DNA from 3 places in the Priestia sp. J2 genome. Region 2 is predicted to be linked to each of the others. Evidence: riboswitches for the same ligand, from Rfam matches in the RefSeq annotation. Region 2 holds a riboswitch; each other region holds the start of a gene.
The links. A riboswitch is a leader RNA that binds a small molecule or an ion and turns the genes downstream of it on or off. The one in region 2 is predicted to bind thiamine pyrophosphate.
Positions count from the first base shown of each region.

Region 1 (5,133 bases), 460 kb from region 2:
TTGTCCTGTTTCAAAATACCAGCGGTTCGGACCTTTTGCTGTCCCTTTTTCATGAATTAACGCTGTCGCTTCATCGAGCATAGACAGTGAAATCCCAAATGAATCATTACCGGCTTCTGTGCCTGCTAAACTTTGGAAAATCAAGTCAGCAGCTGCTCCTTTTTCGATTGCTCTCATTTGACTCGTCACATGTGATAATACACAGTTTTGAGTAGGAATTGACCATTCGTTGATTATATTTTTTGTTTCATTTAAAAGCGCGTAGATATTATCCGTTGTATCAATAACAGGGTTAATTCCGATAACCGCATCTCCAATTCCATAGCTTAACGCTTCGTAGAGAGATGCTCTCATTCCTTTTAAGTTATCTGAAGGATGATTAGGCTGGGCTCTTGAAGCCAATACGCCTTTTTGACCGATAGTCGTTTGACAAGTAGTTTGCACTTCTATCTTGGCAGCTCCTTGAATTAAATCTAAATTGGACATAATTTTAGTAGCTGCCGCAATCATTTCGCTGTTTAATCCCTTGCTAAGCGCAAGAAGGTCTTCTCCGGTATGCTCATCAGATAAGATGTATTCTCTTAACTCCCCTACTGTCCAATTTTTAATAATGTCGTAAACCGATGAATCAATCTGACTTTCGATTAATGCCGAGACGTTGTCTTCATCTGCGCTTAGCAGCGGGTAATTTCGAATATCAGCAAGTGTGATATCAGCTAGCACTTGTTTGGCTGCCATTCGTTCTTTCATTGACTCAGCGCTAACTCCTGCGAGCTGATCTCCAGAACGTTCTTCGTTTGCTTTGGCCATAATTTCTTTTAAGCTATAAAATGAAAATGTTTCTCCTAACAACCGGGTAGTTTTAAACATCTTTTCCTCCTTGTATGTTCAGTTGATTATGATGAAAAAGCGAGTGTTTTAATCGAAACAGAGATTGCCTCTCCAGCTACGGGTAACCCTAGATCGATATAATCTCCGTGGGTAAAGTCAATTTGATCTAAACAAATAATTTCTAATTCGTTCTCCTGTTTGGCTAGTGCTTGTCCTAAAGCTTTAGCAATATCCTGCTCGCATAAAACAACGAGGCACTTAGCTCCTTTAAAACAAGCACCAAATTCAGCGCTTATTACTTTTGCTAATTCTTGCAGCATTCTATAGCTGCAGTAAGGGAAATGAGATAAAGCAATAGCAACGGGAGGATCTTCTGCGCTGAAAACAGTTGAAGCCTGCATACATGCCGTTCGAGCTCTTTCTTGAAACAGCTGCGGATTCCACTCCTCCTCTTGCTGTACGGGTATCTCTATAATCGGAATATTTTTTAGCGGCAGCCGCTTTGATTTAATGTATACGGTTGATCCGCTAACTTCTGTATTTTGCATACCAGCTCCAATGACAGTGGCTCGCGTTGTTTCAGCGGCTTGAGATACCTGTATGGCTTGAAACTGATAAGCTAGCAGCGGACCAATGTCTCCGTGTATGGCCACTTCCTTCACTGTTTTTGGTTTCTCCTTCTCTATCATGGCTCCTACTCCTCCCGAGACCATGATTGTCTCTGGCCGAGTAGAAGATCTTGTATGAGGGGAAACGAGCAGCAAAGAGGTTTGCTTCAGTGCGCTCACATAATCCACGGTTTCTTTAGCTAGCAATTTGCAAATAGACGAGAGTTTTTCAAATGTTGCTTTTTCGCCTTCTTGAAGCATCAGAGAATTATTTTTTAAAAATTCAGTTAAATAAGACGAAACGTAGGTAACAATACCATCTTCGTTTAGTCGAATTAATCTTCCGCCTACATGCAGGGTAAACGTTTCAATCACTTTTCCATTTTGACATAAGGCGATGTTAGCAGTGCCTCCACCTACATCAATATTGGCAATCACTTTATTGGTTTCAGCAGAATGTTCGATTGCTCCCGATCCTTTTGCCGCTAACATTCCTTCTAAGTCAGCACCAGCTGTTGCAACAACAAAATTCCCAGCGTGTTCAGCTAGATAGTGAACGATACTCTCTGCATTTTGCTTCCGAGCCGTTTCTCCTGTGATGATCACAGCACCCGCCTCCACTTGATCTAAGGAGATCCCTGCTTTTTTGTACTCTTTTTCTAGTAATAGCGTTAACCTTCGAACATCGATTTCAACCTCGTTTACCATAGGTGTTGTATAGATGGAACTTGCATACGTTACGCGACGATCAATAATTTGACAGCCTGGCAGCGTAAACTGATTTTGTTGATTTGCTATTAACAGTTTGCTTACAATCAGTTTTGTTGTGCTTGTTCCAATATCTAAACCTATGCTCGTGATCCATTTCTGTAGCATACGATCAATCCTTTATCTCGTTTGAATATGTTGACTATCATAAAACAGTTTTTTGAATATTTCACTAACTATGTTATCAAACCTGACACACTTTTGTGTAAACAAAGGTGACAAATAAGAAAAAAGACTAAATCTTGGCAGATTTAGTCTTTTTTCTTATGATGAGTGTGATTTAGTTACAATCATTCTTGATGCCGATGGGATTAACAGTGAAAGGATAATTAGACATGATAGCAACGACCCAATCATCGAAATCCCATTCATGGAGAAAGAATACCATAGAACAGGCATTCCTTTTGGTGCAGCAAATCCCCAAAATATTAAACCTGCAATAAAATGGCAAAAATAACGAGCAAAACTTCCTATAATTAAAGATAAGATAATAAAAAAGAAAGCTTTTGATCTTTGATTATTAGCTAAATATCCTTTAATAGAACTAGAGAAAATCCCGCCAAATCCAATAAAGGTAACAGCGATAATATACTCTATAAAAGCTTGCAACGGGGTTAAAATATACGCATTTCCTAAAGCTAGTTGTAATATTCCCCATAGAAATCCAGATAAAGCTCCTCCTTTAACTCCCCATCGAAAACACATAATAAAGATAGGAACCATAGAGAACGAAATGCTTACACCTATTGCAATTTTTATAGAAGGTAAAAGATCAATCAAAAAAGCCAATGCTGCAAAAATAGCTATTTCAATTTTAGCCTGTAAAGGTAATGCTTTATTCACGTTTCTCACTCCTGTTTTTGAATCATTCATATCAAACGGTTTACACAGGAGTAAGCAAATATATGCTACTATTCCCACATTCCTACGCTAGCGTTAACTAACAGGTTCGAAGGGTCTGAACATTTCGTTCACTCTCAGCACGGCGGCTCCCCCTGTGGTACGTTTGGATATTTATGTAGTATAAAGACAATGTTTATTATACCATACGTAACAAAATAGATTCGAGAGATTTCAAAGATGTTTCTATTTTCTGAATCTATTTTTTATAATGACAATCGTTTTAGTATTTGTTATACTTCTTTTATGTCAATTGAATATAAAAAACCCTCATCCTAATCGATGAGGTAGAGGTCGCAGTTTTTAATAGTAAAGTAACGGAAATGCAGAGAACATTGAGGATGTTGCTTGAAAGGAAAAATTGCCGAAGTTTAAATCACTTCTCGGTTGATTTAAGCTGGGGCTGTCTCCGAACAGGAACAGAACTGTCACATCATGCGAGTGATGTGAAGAGCTATCTTCACGGAAGGTTGACGCGGTTTTCAGATTTAAAAGCGCGCACATATACTGCGGGCTTTTTTTATGTTATCCCGTCTCTTTCCGTACATTCGAAAGGAGTATTTATCTATGCAAGAGCAGCAAGAATTAAAACGTGGGTTGAAATCTCGCCACTTAACGATGATTTCATTAGGAGGAGCCATCGGAACCGGCTTATTCCTAGCAAGTGGTGGAGCAATTCACACAGCAGGACCTGGGGGAGCGCTTTTAGCTTACGCTATTATTGGCGTAATGGTTTACTTTTTGATGACCAGTCTAGCAGAGCTCGCAGCTTATATGCCTGAAGCTGGTTCATTTAGTACGTATGCGTCTCGTTTTGTAGATCCATCCTTTGGTTTCGCTCTCGGCTGGAACTACTGGTATAACTGGGCTATTACGATTGCAGCTGAATTATCTGCTGGAGCCCTTATTATGAAATTTTGGTTCCCGAACTCTTCTTCTATTTTATGGAGTGCCCTGTTTTTATTAATTATGTTTGGGCTTAACTACCTTTCTGTAAAAGGATTTGGTGAATCTGAATTTTGGTTTTCGTTAATTAAAGTAGTAACGGTTATTATCTTTTTAGTTATTGGTATTATGATGATTTTTGGTATCTTTAACAATGAAGCACCAGGTTTTAAAAACTTCACGCTTGGTGATGGACCGATTCACGGTGGATTCTTCACTGTACTAGGTATCTTTATGGCAGCTGGTTTTTCATTCCAAGGAACAGAGTTGCTTGGAGTCGCAGCTGGAGAAAGTGAAGATCCGGAAAAAACGGTTCCTCGCGCAGTTAAACAAGTCTTCTGGCGCATCTTGTTATTTTATATTTTAGCTATTTTTGTTATTGGAATGCTTATTCCATACACAGCGAATTCATTAGCAAGTGATGACGTGCGAGTAAGTCCGTTTACTTTAATATTCGAACGAGCAGGTCTGGCGTTTGCAGCATCAGCGATTAATGCCGTTATTTTAACAGCTGTTTTATCTGCTGGTAACTCAGGAATGTATGCTTCTACGCGTATGCTGTGGAACTTAGCGAAAGATGGAAAAGCACCAAGGTTCTTAGCAAAAGTGAATAAACGAGGCGTTCCAGTTAATGCCTTAATCGCAACGGCACTTGTCGGTACACTTGCATTTGGTGCTTCATTTTTTGGAGACGGTGCGGTATATACGTGGTTACTTAACGCTTCTGGTATGTCTGGTTTTATTGCTTGGTTAGGAATTGCGATCAGCCACTATCGTTTTAGAAGAGCATTTGTTGCTCAAGGTCATGATTTGAGTGAACTTCCATATCATGCAAAACTTTTCCCATTTGGCCCTATCTTTGCCTTTATTTTATGTGCCGTTGTTATTTTAGGCCAAAACTATTCGGCGTTTATGGGTGACTCGATTGACTGGTACGGTGTACTTGTTTCTTATATCGGACTTCCTTTATTCTTAATTGTTTGGTTAGGATACAAATGGACGAAAAAGTCGAAGCTTATCCCGTTAAAAGAATGTCAAGTAACAGTGAAAAAATACGAATAAAAAAAGCTCTCTATTCTTT
Region 1 covers NZ_CP086208.1:2,513,629-2,518,761, forward strand. Annotated here, with positions in the region: gene LJY09_RS12620 (ethanolamine ammonia-lyase subunit EutB) at 1-870, opposite strand, end outside; gene LJY09_RS12625 (ethanolamine ammonia-lyase reactivating factor EutA) at 897-2,315, opposite strand; gene thiT (energy-coupled thiamine transporter ThiT) at 2,472-3,080, opposite strand; TPP riboswitch at 3,113-3,213, opposite strand; lysine riboswitch at 3,388-3,572, shown strand; gene LJY09_RS12635 (amino acid permease) at 3,675-5,114, shown strand.
Region 1: another riboswitch for thiamine pyrophosphate. It lies ahead of thiT (energy-coupled thiamine transporter ThiT); the one in region 2 lies ahead of tenA (thiaminase II).

Region 2 (5,133 bases):
GAAAAACGACTGACCGAGCGCATAGAGAACAGATGACCCTGTAATGGCTGAAAAATCCGGTTTTAAAAAGAACTTTACTCCGTCCATAGCTCCGTCTAATGTTAAAGAGCGAACCACAATGATAATAAAACAGATAAATAACAGCGGCATCATGTATTTATTAGCACGCTCTATGCCTTTTTGTACGCCTTTTGAAATAACAAACACTGTAATTAATAAAAACAGCGCCTGTGCACCTAATACCACATAAGGTTGGCTAATGACGGCATTGAACAACGGACCGTACTCTTTTCCGCTTAGCATACCGGTTACGCTCATAATCGTATATAAAATCACCCAGCCGCCAACGACGCTGTAAAAGGAAAGCAAAACGACACAGCTGAGTACTCCCAGCCTGCCAATCCATACCCAAGCGGACTTTGGAGCAATTGCTTTATAAGCACTAATCGCTTCTTTTCCCGTATGTCTTCCAATGATAAATTCTGCCAACAGAAGCGGCAATCCAATAAAAATTGTAAATAAAATAAACAACGCAAAAAATGCTCCACCGCCACTGGTTCCGGTTACGTATGGAAATTTCCATATCGCTCCTAGACCAATTGCTGCCCCAGCAGATGCTAAAATAAAACCGAGGCGTGAAGACCACTGATTTCCTTTACTCATATAATGTTACTCTCTCCTCTTCTAAACTCAAAACTCATCTGATTAGTACTGTACCATAAATGCAGAAGAAAATCATTCCCGTTTTACTTTTTTCTATAAAACGATATCTATATAGAATAGAAAAAATGAAGAAGCAGCTGCCTCTTCATTTTGAGTTTGATGTTTCTATTCAAAAATTATTCTCTGTACGATGATTCGTCTCCACGGTAGGCTTCTTGATTTGATATTTCTTCAATATGCATATGCCCTTCTCTCTCTAAACGAAGAACTGTACGCTCTGCATCTTCATAACTCTCGCACGTCACTTGTTTATATTCCATATCGTCTTTATCTGTGTAAGCCACTAAATATGTTTCCATTTTAACTCCTCCTATATAAACTATATGTAACGTATGTTGCCTTTTTCGTTTATTTCTAAACATATAGGCTCCAAACATAAAGCCTAGCATACTATAATAGCGGAACTTCAATTTAAAAAGTTGAATTTTTCATTATGCACCGATGCAACATGGAGGTTACGCTTATGACATTTATTTTATCATTCGTACCAATTGTTGTTCCTTTTGGTATTTTAATTAGCTTAATTGCTTTTACAGCTGCTTTTTTACAATCAAAAGAGCATCATAAAAAGCTCTAGCTTACAAAAGCTAGAGCTTCTTTTTAAAAACGTCTATAGCGTTTAATCAGTCCCACAATAATAGCAATTGCTAATAAAACAATCGAGATGATAACAGTAATGACAATTGGCTGATTTCCACTTTGTTTCACCGCAATGGCAATATAAGCCCAAATAAAAACAAGCGGATAAACAGCGTCTCGGTTTTTTAATGTAAACATAATGCCCAGCGCAGCCCCTACCAGCAGCATAATAATCGTCCATGCTAACTCATTTAGGCCAAGTAAGTGCTGTATTCCATTTGCTTGAAATACGACAAATACATTAACAATAGTCGCAACAGAAATCCATCCAAGATAAAGCGAAATCGGCAGACGCATAAACCATGTCGTCATCCGAGAATGCTGAATAATGGAATATACAATCATTAATGTGCCTAAAATAAAGAGCATAACTAAAAGGGATAACTTATAGTAATCGTTTTGGAAAATAAAGATCCACGCACTATTTAACAAACAGTTTAGAAAAAACCAAATGCCGATACGTGCATATATTTCCTTTTGATCTTCTCTTGCAAAAAATTGGCGTATAACCCAAATGGTTAATAACAAATAAATAACGCCCCAGATAGCAAAGGCATAACCGGCTGGTGTAAACAACGTAGGAACTTGCGCAGAAGCCTCTGCCGTTGTTTTGCCTCCTATTGGAATCGCATTTGCTAAATAATTCACAAGAAGTGTAATAGCCAAGCCTACTGTATTTAATACAGCATACAAACGAAATTTTGCCATTTTGTTCTCTCCTTTCTTCTATTTATATGGGAATGTTTCGGAGACGAAAACGGCTCTTCCCTTCATTAATACCTCTTCTTCCCTAAAAATATGCATTTTTAAACAAAAATGATTAAAAATAGCTTCAAGAAGCTACCTCTTTAAGAGATAAAAACCGTTAGGGAACAATTTTCCGTAACGCTTTCTATTTTTCAGAATATATGGTAAGTTAAACATAGACTAATAGGAAGTCCACTAGGGGTGCCGACCGGCTGAGACAAGTTTTCTTGATCCCTTTGAACCTGATCTGGCTCATACCAGCGTAGGAAAGTGGCAATGTTCAGTTTTGTACTGTCCTTTGCCACTCCGTTTATAAACGGAGTGTTTTTTATTTCCTTTATGTGCTTGTTTGTGACTTCCTCATAATTAAAGGAGGATTTTGATGTCATTTTCATCTCAATTAAGACAAGAAGCAAACTATATTTACGAAGCCATTTTTAACCACCCTTTTATTAAAGGAATTGCTGAAGGAGACGTGCCAAAAGAAGCGCTTATTCACTACGTTTCTCAAGACTACGAATACTTAACAGCATTTGTCCGCATTTACGGCGCTGCTTTAACAAAATGCCGTACGCGTACCGAAATGGAAGCCTTTAATGCCGGCATTTCTACGGTATTACATAGTGAAGTACACCCTCATAATAATTTTTGTGAAGTAGCAGGCGTACGCTATGAAGACCTCCACACTGAGGCTCTTTCACCAACGGCCAGCCACTACATTAACCATATGACAAGCGTTGCGCATACAGGCAGCTTAGCGGAAATCATTGCCGTGCTTCTTCCATGTCCGTGGACGTACGTTGAAATTGGCCAGCGCATTACAGAACAAGTAAATCCATCTCCTTCTCATCCTTTTTATGAATGGATTCAGTTTTATAATAATGAAGAAATGAATGGCACAACACAATGGTTTTGTAACAAACTTGATGAACTCACCGAGCAAGCGACTGAAGAAGAACGTAATCGTATGAAAGATCACTTTATCAAAAGCTGTGAGCTGGAGTATTTATTTTGGGAAATGGCGTATACACAAGAAAAATGGCCGCTTTCTCAGCTTTCACTTTCAAAATAACGAAAAAGCCTCCTATCAGGAGGCTTTTTATTTCAATAATTTTTTAATCATTTTCAAGTTTTGTTTCTCTGAAGGATAGCGGAATGACAAATCAAACTTGGTTGTTTGAGACAGCATGCTTTTAAAATGAGAAAATGTCTGAAAGCTGTCTTTTCCATGATATTGGCCCGTACCGCTTTCTCCAACTCCGCCAAAGGGTAAATATGGCGTAGCGATATGCATAAGCGTATCATTTATACAGCCTCCTCCAAATGAAAGACGCTCCGTTATGACGTTTTGTACATTTGCACTTTCCGTAAACAAGTAAAGAGCTAACGGCTTAGCTTTTTCTTGAACTTTATGAATAACTTCGTCTAACGTTTCGTATTCAATCATAGGAAGAATAGGCCCAAAAATTTCTTCTTGCATAACGTCTGATGTCCAGCTTACTTCACTTAACACCGTAGGTTCTATTGTGAGCGTACTTTTATTATACCCGCCTCCAACTATAGCGTTTCCGTCTTTTAAAAACTCAACTAGCCGAATAAAATGGCGCTCACTGACAATACGGCCGTAGCGCTCACTTTCAAGCGGATTACTACCGTAAAATTGATAAATCGCTTCGCGAAGTTTCTCCACTAGCTGCGCTTTTACCTTTTTATGCACGAGCAAATAATCGGGAGCAACGCACGTTTGGCCTGCATTCATTCCTTTGCCAAACATAATTCGCTTCGCTGCAAGATCTAGGTTTGCATCTTCATGTACAATGCACGGACTTTTTCCTCCTAGCTCCAGCGTGACGGGAATAAGCTGCTTCCCTGCTTCTTGCATAATAATTTTCCCTACATTTACACTTCCCGTAAAGAAAATATAATCGAGGGGCTGTTTTAAAAGCAGGCTCGTCGTGTCTACAGCGCCTTCAATCACGGTCACAAATGCTGGATCAAAAGCCTCAGCTAGTAATTCTTGTATAACCCGAGATACGCTAGGCGTTAATTCAGAAGGCTTTATAATCGCCGTGTTTCCAGCGGCAATCGCTCCTACTAAAGGAGACAGCGCTAATTGAAACGGATAGTTCCACGGAGCAATAATTAACGCGACTCCATACGGTTCAGGAACAATTTTCCCTTTAGAGCCCACGTGTGTTAAAGCGGTTTTTACTTTTTTAGGCTTCATCCATTTTGCTAAATGCTTAAGCGTAAACCGAATTTCCTCTAGTAAAATCCCAATTTCCGACGTGTACGCCTCTACTTCGGATTTATTCAAGTCTTGTTTTAAAGCATCCATAATTCTCTGCTCGTTTTGTTTGACTGCGTCTCTGAGCTTATTCAGCGCTTGAATGCGGCTGCTGATGCTCTTTGTCTTTTGTGCATAGAAATACTGCTTTTGTGTAGAGACAATATGTTCAATGACCGTTTCATCTGTGATATAGAATTGCTCGTGGTTCATCTCTTTCATCTCCCTATAAACATTCAGCTTCAACTGTAGCAAGCAAGCTTTTTAATAGCTCAACTGCCTCGTTTAAAGCTAATGAATAATATCTCTGCGTTCCTTTTTGCTCAATTTGCACAAGCTTTTGATCACGTAAAATTTTTAAATGATGAGAAATTGCCGGTCGTGATAAAGTAGACTCGTTTGCAATTTCATTAACGGTTAAAGGCTCTTTTTCCGCGAGCAGCAAAATAATATCTTGTCTTGCTGAATCACTTAGAGCCTGAAAAATAGGAATGCTGGCACGAAATAACTCCACTGCTTTTTCACTCATAAATATTCTCCTTTATTTAATTTCTTGTGTTCTGCGGACAACGGATGAAAGCCACTTTCTTGGTACAAAGCGCGGGATGAAGGTGGCGAGACGAAACTGTACTCCTGGTACGATAACCGTCTGACCTTTCATAAATTTTTTATAGCCCGCTTTAGCAACTGCTTCTACATCCATTGCACCGCTTTGAAAAAGCTTGGAATTGCTCAGC
Region 2 covers NZ_CP086208.1:2,054,521-2,059,653, reverse strand. Annotated here, with positions in the region: gene LJY09_RS10350 (sodium-dependent transporter) at 1-663, opposite strand, end outside; gene LJY09_RS10345 (hypothetical protein) at 840-1,022, opposite strand; gene LJY09_RS10340 (TspO/MBR family protein) at 1,324-2,070, opposite strand; TPP riboswitch at 2,297-2,395, shown strand; gene tenA (thiaminase II) at 2,492-3,181, shown strand; gene LJY09_RS10330 (aldehyde dehydrogenase) at 3,209-4,609, opposite strand; gene LJY09_RS10325 (ArsR/SmtB family transcription factor) at 4,623-4,925, opposite strand; gene LJY09_RS10320 (SDR family NAD(P)-dependent oxidoreductase) at 4,938-5,133, opposite strand, start outside.

Region 3 (5,133 bases), 1.5 Mb from region 2:
GCTTGCAGCACCATCGGATTTTTCATCCGCGATTTTGATAGGTGCGTTAGGGTGCTTTTTCTTATAGTCAAGGAACGATAATTTATCGTTGATTGTAGCATCAACACGGTTTGCGCTCATTAGTTCTACTGCTTGAGCAAAACCTTCAGCACTCGTAATGTTTGCACCATAAGATTGAGCCATGTCTTTATAGTTACTTGTTAATGACTGCGCTGATTTTTTTCCTTTTAAATCTTTAAATGATTTGATATCTTTTTCGTCTTTACGAACAATTAATACAGCCCCTGACTGGATGTATGGATCAGAGAAATCGTATTTCTTTTGACGATCTTCACGAATACCAACTTCATTAGCAATCATGTCAAATCGTTTAGCATCTAATCCAGCAAACATGCCATCCCACTGTGTTTCTTTGAACTCAGCTTTTACGCCAAGACGTTTAGCTACTTCTTGAGCCAATTCTACATCAAACCCAGTTAGCTTTTGTTTGTCATCATGAAAAGTGAACGGAGGGTATGTACCTTCAGTTCCAATTGTTAATACACCATCTTTTTTCACTTTATTATATAAATCCTCTTGTGAAGATTTATTGTCTCCATTGTTTGCTTCATTTTTTGAGCTAGAACCGCATGCGGCAAGCACAACTGTGAAAGCTAATAGTAGCGACAAAAGTGCAGCAAATTTCTTCATTTTCTAAACCCCCTAGTATTCTGATAGGAAATGATACTCTGTGATACTAAACAAGAACACAGCAAAAGTCAACAAAAAAAACTTATACGATTAATGTGACTTAAAATAAGGGAAATATACCTTCTATACACGGTTTGTCATAAGGATACAGAAAGATTTTAGAATTTGGATTAAATGGATTTTTAAGGGATATCCGAGGAGTAAAAAGGAAGTTTCATGCGACGATTTTCTCTTTCATTTTTTCATGACTTTTGGTGCAATAAACATATAGTTAAATGTTAAGGTAGAAATAAATTCCTTATGGTACACTTAAAGAAGAATTTATGAAACGGAGCGATATGATGAAAGCCATAAACTTAATCTCAATTGCCTTTGGTGCTATCGCTGGTACGTATGCACGTTATTTTCTAAATCTTTCCTTATTATATACGGGGTATCCAATAGGAACAGTAATTGAAAACCTATTAGGTAGCTTCATATTAGGACTATTAACGGGATTTTTTGCGTGGAAACAGCCAAAGGAATGGATCAAGCTTGGACTAGGCGTGGGCTTATGCGGCGGTTTTACCACGTATTCAACGTTTGCAGGAGACTTCGTTTCTCTCACTCAGCATTATTTATGGGGTGGAGCCATTTATTTCATTGTCTCTTTAGTAGGCGGAATCCTTTTTGCTTTAGCAGGCTATCTATGCGGTGAAACGGCAGGAAAAAATTTAGTAAAAGTACATGAGGTGAAGTAAATGAGCATAGTGAGCTTGGCACTTGGGGGGGCAGCTGGAGGCATATGCCGTTATCTTTTGGGATTAAAGGTTACAAAAACAGCTTCAAATCCTCCTTTTCCAGTATCAATGCTGTTTGTTAACTTGCTTGGTGCGTTTGGACTTGGTCTTTTTTACGGTAGTTATTATGGAAAGGTTCCGAGTCATGCTTATAATGATTCAATATTTCTAATGATCGGCATTGGTTTTTTCGGGGCTTTTACCACTTTTTCAACGTTTAGTGTGGAAACCGTGCAGTTAATTCGAGAAAAATCTTATCAGAAAATGTTGGTGTACGTGGGGATTTCAGCATTTGGAACAATTGGTTTATTTACAGTCGGTTTACTGGCAGGAACGTTTTTATTTAAATAAAGAGAACGTTTCTAGTAGGGAAAAACAAAAAGACGGAGAAGTAGAGAATGGATAGAAAAGCAGAAGTTTGGAAATACATTTTGTTGATTGTTGCTGTTGCAGGTCAGATCATCGGTTTTTTATTTTTATTTATAAATGTTGTGGCGGCATTTATTTTTTACGGTTTTTATATTCTAACTTTTATTATGTTACTCCTGCTGTTTATATGGGATCGGAAAAAGGAAAAAGACAAAGAAGAATTTGACGACTATACCGATTACTAACGATATAAAAAGCAGAATGGTGCGGTGCGCCGGGCCTCTTAGTAAAGAAGCTTAAAAGATACATCTATAAAAGGAAGAGAGCCGTAAGAGCATAAAGAGATATTGTATTTACATCTAGTTGTGTTATAATTTTAAGTGCAAAAACAAAATCAATAAATAGCAATCACTAGGGGAGCTTTTTGAAGCTGAGACGAATGCATTTCGGACCCTTTGAACCTGATCTGGTTTGTACCAGCGTAGGGAAGTGGCGATCATGTTTACATAACGATACATGCTAACCACTCTACGTTGTAGGGTGGTTTTTTTGTATGTAATAAAGCCCTCTACACAAGATAAAGTGATTGAAATTTCTCTTTATTCTGAATGGAAAGGTTTCGATCATATGGATATTCCTAAATTTCATGTCATTACAACAGATAAGCAGCCAATTGAAGAGGTTCGGGACATTTTAACGGCTATCGTGCCTTTTGCGGGTGCCATTCATATTAGAGAAAAAAAGAAAACGGCAAAGCAGATTCAATGTTTACTAGAAAGCCTGCCATTTTGTCGCTCTAAAATTATTGTAAATGACCGAGTTGATGTAGCGCATGCTTTAAAAGCAAAAGGGGTGCAGCTTGCCTATCATAGTTTAGACGTTTCGTGCGTTAGAGACGCATTTCCTTCTCTTATTGTCGGAAAATCAGTTCACTCTGTGGAAGAAGCTCTAGAAGCTGAAAAAGATGGAGCTCACTATATTCTATACGGACATATTTATTCAACTCATTCAAAAAAAGAATTAAAAAGCCGAGGGATAGCAGCGTTAAAAGAAGTAGTAGACGCTGTGAAGATACCAGTTATTGCGATTGGTGGAATTACACCTGTAAATGCCAAAGAGGTGCTGCAAACAGGAGCACACGGTATAGCTGTGATGTCTGGTGTCATGCTTGCGCAAGATCCGCTTAAAGCAATCAAACAATATTCTCATATATGGACATCTGGAGGTGGAGAAAATGAAGCAGCATTATGATGTACTGTTAGTCGGAGGAGGCATAATTAGCTCTTCTATCGCTTATCATTTGTCAAAACAAGGAGCGTCAGTAGCCATTCTTGAGCGCAATCAAATTGGTTGTGAAGCTTCAAGTGCAGCTGCTGGTATTTTAGGTGCTCAAGCTGAAATTGATGAAGAAGGTCCTCTTTTAGACCTTGCTATTAAGAGCAGAAGTATGTTTCCTGAACTGGTGAAGGAACTAAAAGAAAAAACGGCAATCGACGTAGAGCTTATTCAAAAAGGCTTATTAAAAGTCGCTGTAACAGAAGAAGATGCACACGTATTAAAGAAAAAAGCCGATCAGCATCATCAATGGGACAAAGATGTAAGATGGATCGACGTAAAAGAAGCGCGGTTGTTAGAACCGGGGCTCTCTCCAGACATATACGGAGCCATTACAATACCTGGAGACGGCCAGCTAGCTCCGGCTAAGTTAACACATGCTCTTGCTCATGGAGCCTTGTATCACGGAGCAGATGTATTTGAATACTGTGACGTTCATTCTCTTATTACGGAAAATGAAACAGTAAAAGGTGTACAGACGTCTAAAGGCTCTTTTTATGGAGGAAAAGTAGTGATCGCAGCAGGCTCATGGGCTAAACGTTTTATTTCTTCTGAACATTTAGGTCAGGTATTTCCTGTAAAAGGAGAGTGTATTGCTCTTCAAAGTCATAAGCCGCTGCTTTCTAAAACGATTTTTTTAGATGAAGGTTTTTATTTAGTGCCAAAGGCTGGTGGAAGAATCGTAATCGGGGCAACTAAGCTGCAGCATGATTTTACTAAGACCGTTTCTGCACAAGGTATTCAATTTCTGCTGGATAAAGCTGCTGTGCTTCTGCCGGCTATTAAAGAAGCCACATTTGAAAAAGCATGGTCAGGTCTTCGTCCACAAACAAATGATGGCTGGCCTTATTTAGGAGAGCATCCTGAAATAGCGAATCTACACATGGCGTTTGGCCACTACCGAAACGGTATTTTATTAAGTGCTGCAACTGGAAAAATTATGGCTGATGCTTTGGTAGGGAAAGAGCCGAATCATTCATTTTTTACATCATTTCAGCTAACGAGAGTAATGGAGGGAGTTCATTGAATCTAATCATTAATGGTAAGACCGTTACTGTTGGAGATGAAATTGAAACGGTCGAGCACTTGTTGCAGGCTCAGAACCTGCATGAACGAGTGGTAATTGTTGAGCTAAACAAGAACATTTTACAAAAAGAAGAACATAGTGCTGCAAGTTTAAAAGATGGAGATACATTAGAAGTCGTTTCATTTGTAGGAGGAGGATGAAGAGTATGTTAAAAATTGGACAATATACATTTAATTCACGTTTATTATTAGGAACAGGGAAATTTCCGGACTTTACGACTCAGCGTCAAGCGGTAGAAGAGTCGGAAACAGAAATTTTAACATTTGCTGTTAGACGAATGGATATTTTTGATCAAAATCAGCCTAATTTACTAGAAGCACTTGATGTGAAGCGTTTCACTCTGTTACCTAACACGGCTGGAGCAAAAACTGCAGAAGAAGCGGTACGTATTGCTAAATTAGCTAAAGCTTCTGGACTTTGTGACATGGTGAAAGTAGAAGTAATTGGATGTGATAAAACGCTGCTTCCTGATCCCGTTGAAACATTAAAAGCTAGTGAAGAGCTGTTAAAGGAGGGCTTTACCGTTTTACCTTACACATCAGATGATGTTTTACTTGCGCGTCGTTTAGAGGAGTTAGGCGTACATGCCATTATGCCAGGAGCTTCGCCTATCGGTTCAGGTCAAGGTATTATTAATCCGTTGAACATGCGTTTTATCATTGAACAATCAACTGTTCCAGTAATTGTAGATGCAGGTATTGGAACGGCTTCAGATGCGGCTCAAGCTATGGAGCTAGGAGCAGATGGTGTGTTATTAAATACAGCTGTTTCAGGAGCAAAAGATCCTGTGAAAATGGCTCGTGCTATGAAGCTAGCGATTGAAGCAGGAAGAGCAGCATTTGAAGCAGGACGTATTGAAAAGAAACAATATGC
Region 3 covers NZ_CP086208.1:524,816-529,948, forward strand. Annotated here, with positions in the region: gene LJY09_RS02780 (amino acid ABC transporter substrate-binding protein) at 1-690, opposite strand, end outside; gene LJY09_RS02785 (fluoride efflux transporter FluC) at 1,032-1,430, shown strand; gene crcB (fluoride efflux transporter CrcB) at 1,431-1,820, shown strand; gene LJY09_RS02795 (hypothetical protein) at 1,868-2,083, shown strand; TPP riboswitch at 2,242-2,343, shown strand; gene LJY09_RS02800 (thiamine phosphate synthase) at 2,466-3,089, shown strand; gene thiO (glycine oxidase ThiO) at 3,073-4,200, shown strand; gene thiS (sulfur carrier protein ThiS) at 4,197-4,400, shown strand; gene LJY09_RS02815 (thiazole synthase) at 4,406-5,133, shown strand, end outside.
Region 3: another riboswitch for thiamine pyrophosphate. It lies ahead of LJY09_RS02800 (thiamine phosphate synthase); the one in region 2 lies ahead of tenA (thiaminase II).